Regions from separate parts of the Paraburkholderia sp. WS6 genome, predicted to be linked through region 1. Evidence: riboswitches for the same ligand, from Rfam matches in the RefSeq annotation. Region 1 holds a riboswitch; the other holds the start of a gene.
The links. A riboswitch is a leader RNA that binds a small molecule or an ion and turns the genes downstream of it on or off. The one in region 1 is predicted to bind manganese.

Region 1 (2,202 bases):
TGCGCTGCTGCCGGGCTCAAGTGCCACTGCCTTCTTCAGCGCTGCGTCAAGTGCTTCACCGGCCTCGCGGTGCTCGCGTAGAACCTCCGGACGTGGGTCCAGAAAGTACTTGCGTTCGGCCGATTCCTCCCACGCAACGCTATAGCGAGCTTCCTCGAAAGCCTTATCCGCCTCGTTGGCAGCTTGCGCGGCGAAACCGGCACTCAAGCTTTCATACGCTCCCCAGAAGGCCAGGAGCGGCACGCTCAATAGAACGAGGACGAGACCAAATACGGCGGTGCGCCGCGCGGGGGGCACATTCGACGACGTCTGCTCAACTCGGTCTTCTGCTGCGTTGCGTCGCCACAGATATCGACGCCTTTGGGTGCCTTTCTGTCTGGTCACGATTGCTCCGATGTGGAACGGCACGTCGACGAGGCGCCCTGTTCGAGCAGGTTGGGCGGAAGGAAACTGAAAGTGTCAGTCTTCCCGTAGACGACGTGCGTATCCGGAAGTCGTGATCCGAAGCATCGCTCAGTTCGTTCGTTGACTTCGAACCGAGTAAACGACGGACGACTCCGATCCCGGTCCACGTTTTGTCGGACCACCGCGTATTAACGGCACGCTCGGGGTTTTTCTAAAGGTCTCGCGTTGGTGGAGTGCGGTGCGCGCGTCGGCCGCGAACTAGAACAGCGGATGCGCTTGCGGGTACAGCGCGGTCCTGAGCGCGAGGCCACCGAGGACAACGAAGATAATGGCGGCCAGAATGTGGACCGCCTTTGTTGGCAGGCGGTCGGCGAATTTGTGTCCCAGGTAGATGACGGGCACATTGGCCAGCATCATGCCGAGTGTCGTACCCGCAACCACGCCGAAGAACTCATGAAAGCGCGCCGCCAGGGCAATCGTGACGATTTGGGTTTTGTCGCCCATCTCGGCGAGAAAGAATGTGAGCGCGGTTGTGCCGAACACACCCATCGAGTTTTTCGTCAAAACCGCATCGGCATCGTCCAGCTTGTCCGGAACGAGAATCCACACGGCCATCACGGCGAATGACGCGACAACCGCCCAATTCAGAATGCCCGGACTCAGAACGCTCGCGAGCCACGCGCCGAGTGCGCCGGATGCACCATGGTTGATGAGGGTAGCGGCAAAAACACCGAGGATGATGGGAATGGGCTTGCGATATCGCGCTGCCAATACCAGGGACAAGAGTTGAGTCTTGTCGCCGATTTCAGCAAGGCCGACCACACTGGTCGAAATGAGGAAGGATTGCATGGGGTTGTTGTACCCGGGCCGCGCAGAAAAAACGCGATGACGCGCATTCCGGCGACCCGGTTAGGTCGGAATGCGAGTCATCGGTCTTGCCAGGCATTTAGCTGCGCACGCCATAGCGGGTCTCTCGACTCGCCAAGTATGTTGACGTGCGCCCTCGAACATCGCGTTCGAGGCGGCTACTCCCCAATGAGCAGGCGCGATTTTATCGCGCCATGCGTCGCAGAAGCAAGTCGCCACTATAGCGCTTTGCGCGGTTGAGCATTGCTGCGCGCGCCGATTATTACGAATGCCTTTCGGTTGTGATGCGCTCGCACCTGTCTTTGGGGAGTAGCCGGCTTCTACCCAGAAGCGCCTGCGTCATCTATTCGACGGCAGCAGCGATCGGCCTCGCTACTCGTGAGCCCGAGGCCTCTAGTACGACAGCGACTCAAGCAAAGCCGGTTCGCCGAATTCGACAAGCTGCGCGTTGGAACGCTGGAAATAGCTGGTCCAGAACTGCTTCAGGTTCATCAACGTGCGCGGATCGCGATAACCGTTACGCGCTGCTGTCGAACCTGACGTAGCGGGCTGCATCACGCCCCCACCGATAACGAATATGCGAGCAGCACTGAAATCGCCAAGCAGACTATTGTCCTGCGCCTTCTTCAACTCGACTGCGGGATTGATATTACGTACCGCGTCGTGTGCATAGAAACTCGTCACGCTGGAATTTTCCAAACCGTCAGTGACGACAAATACCACCTTGTGTGCCGCCTTTTCCAATGCAACGGCGGTCGACACGGTCTTCAACGCCATCATGATGTCGGACTGCGCCAGAGTCGACGTGCTTGACTTCATCACTTCCGCAGTCGAACCGACAGCCAGACGCTGCGCGTAAACCTGCTGCTGCTGGAGACAGGTGTGAAAATTGCGCAGGCGGCTCATCACCACATCACCTTCTTCGCTGGC
Region 2 (2,202 bases), on a different contig from region 1:
TTCCCGGTCTTTCATCACGCGCTCAGCGGCTCAGCGTGATCGCCAGATAAGCGGCGTAGAGCACGCCGCACACCAGCAGCGCCCACACCGGCACGCCGCGCGCGCGCACGTTGATCCGCAGCCACGCGGCGGCGGCGAGCGTGATCACGATACCGGTCACCACTTCGATACGCGGCGTCCACGGTGTCAGCAGAATCCCGATGGCGGGCAGCAGCGTGCCCTGGAAAACCATCGCGCCGGTGATGTTGCCGAACGCCAGCGTGTCCTTGCCACGGCGAATCCACAGGATGCTGTTGACCTTCTCCGGCAACTCGGTGGCGATCGGAATGATCAGCAGCGACAGCAGCAATGGCGAGACGCCGAGCACCTGCGACACGCCCCGCACACCGTGGATGAAGCCTTCCGCGCCCCACACCAGCAACGCAACCGCCAGCACCAACTGCACGGCAATGGTCGCGAGATTGGTGGGCAAGCCAAGACGCGACAGCAGCATTCTGCCCGGCGCTTCAGTGCCGTGACCGGCGTCGACCAGTTTGTTCGATGCACGGAACGTCATCACCACATACGCGATGTACACACCGACCAGCGCCGCGCTGAACAGCCCCCGTACGATCATCTCTTCATGCGGCACGTACATTGCCGCGGCGGCCAGCACAAAGGCGCACAGGAAGTAGTTCAGATCGCGCGTGAAACCCGTGCGTTCCGGCGTGACCCAGCCGCCGGCACCGCGCGAACCGAGAATCGCCAGCGTCATCAGGAAGGTGGAGAGGGTGGAGAGCATGAGCGGCGCGCCGAGAATCGCGCCGACGCCGATCTCCTGATTGACCGCGCTATCGGTCGTGCCGCCCGCAATCGCGAGCAGCGGGACGAGGGTTTCGGGCAAGGCGGTACCGACCGCCGCGAACAGCGAACCCGTCACGCCCTCGGAGATTTTCAGACGCTCGCCGAGATGCTCGAGGGCATTGGTGAAGAGCTCGGCCGCCACGAGAATGACGACCAGCATGATGGCGAGTTGGAACAGGAGACCGGTCATGCGTGGCTCCCTGCAAATGCAAAGGGGAAGCGGCACAACGGACCGGCAAGTGGGGAGACTGGCAGGGCACAACGATGTTTCACAGGGCAACTCCGCGGTCGGACGAAAGTAACGAACCAATGACGCACCGCGACCCGTCCGACCAGAACGAAGCAGTGCGCCAATGGTCTCGCCAAACCGACCCGGTCGAACGCGCCATGACCCGCAGGCCAAGTATGTTGACGCGCTCTCCTTCAAAGGATGAAGGAAGGCTACTCCCCAGTGACCGGGGGATTCTAACGGGACGGGCGGCTTTCAACAAGCTTGGAATCGGGCGCGTGGGCCGGCGCCCTCTGGTTTTGCTACGGCCGTCCGGTGATGCGACATCAGCCTCGCAAGCGTGCGATGGCCCCACTGGTAAGATCACTCACCGTTTACGACCGCAGTGAGTGTTCACATGAGTTATCAAAACCGCCAGTGGTTTTACGTCAAGCGTCCTGAAGGACGCGTTGGCGATGAGCATTACGAGTTACGCGAAAGCGAACTCGACGACAAATTGTCATCCAATGAGGTGCTCATCCGGGCGCGCATTATCAGCGTCGATCCGTACATTCGCATCCAGCAGCACGAACGCAATACCTACGATGTGCCGCATCCACTCGGCATCGTGCAGCGAGCGGGCGTGGTGGGTGAAGTGGTGGCGTCGGCGAGCCCGCTGTTCAAGCAGGGCGACTGGGTGTCGGCCTATAGCGGCTGGCAGTTGTATGCCAAGTGCCATCACAGCGAACTGGCCAAACTGGACCCCGCCGCGGCGCCGGTTTCGACCGCGCTCGGCGTGCTCGGCATGCCGGGACGCACCGCGTGGTTCGGTTTGATGGAAGCGGGCAAGCCGCGTCCGGGCGACACGCTGGTCGTGTCCGGTGCGGCGGGCGCAGTCGGCTCGCTGGTCGCGCAGTTCGGCAAGCGCGCCGGATGTCGCGTCATTGGGATAGCGGGCGGTCCGGACAAGTGCGCGTTTCTGACCGACACGCTGAAGCTCGACGGCGCGGTCGACTATCGGGCGCATCCGACGCTTGAAGGCTTGCAGTCAGCGCTGCAGGCGGCGACCGGCGGCGTCGATGTCTATTTCGACAACGTGGGCGGCATGGTCACAGATGCGGTGATTCCGCTCATCAAGCGCCGCGCACGGA

Region 2: linked by a shared signal. The riboswitch ahead of M0D64_RS19510 (sodium:calcium antiporter) and the one ahead of M0D64_RS29640 (TMEM165/GDT1 family protein) in region 1 are both predicted to bind manganese.

What each region holds. Positions count from the first base shown of each region.
Region 1 is NZ_JALQCK010000030.1:67,170-69,371, forward strand. It holds gene M0D64_RS29635 (bifunctional diguanylate cyclase/phosphodiesterase) at 1-408, opposite strand, end outside; gene M0D64_RS29640 (TMEM165/GDT1 family protein) at 664-1,254, opposite strand; yybP-ykoY riboswitch at 1,269-1,451, opposite strand; gene M0D64_RS29645 (hypothetical protein) at 1,666-2,202, opposite strand, start outside.
Region 2 is NZ_JALQCK010000015.1:118,730-120,931, forward strand. It holds gene M0D64_RS19510 (sodium:calcium antiporter) at 23-1,033, opposite strand; yybP-ykoY riboswitch at 1,134-1,305, opposite strand; gene M0D64_RS19515 (NADP-dependent oxidoreductase) at 1,470-2,202, shown strand, end outside.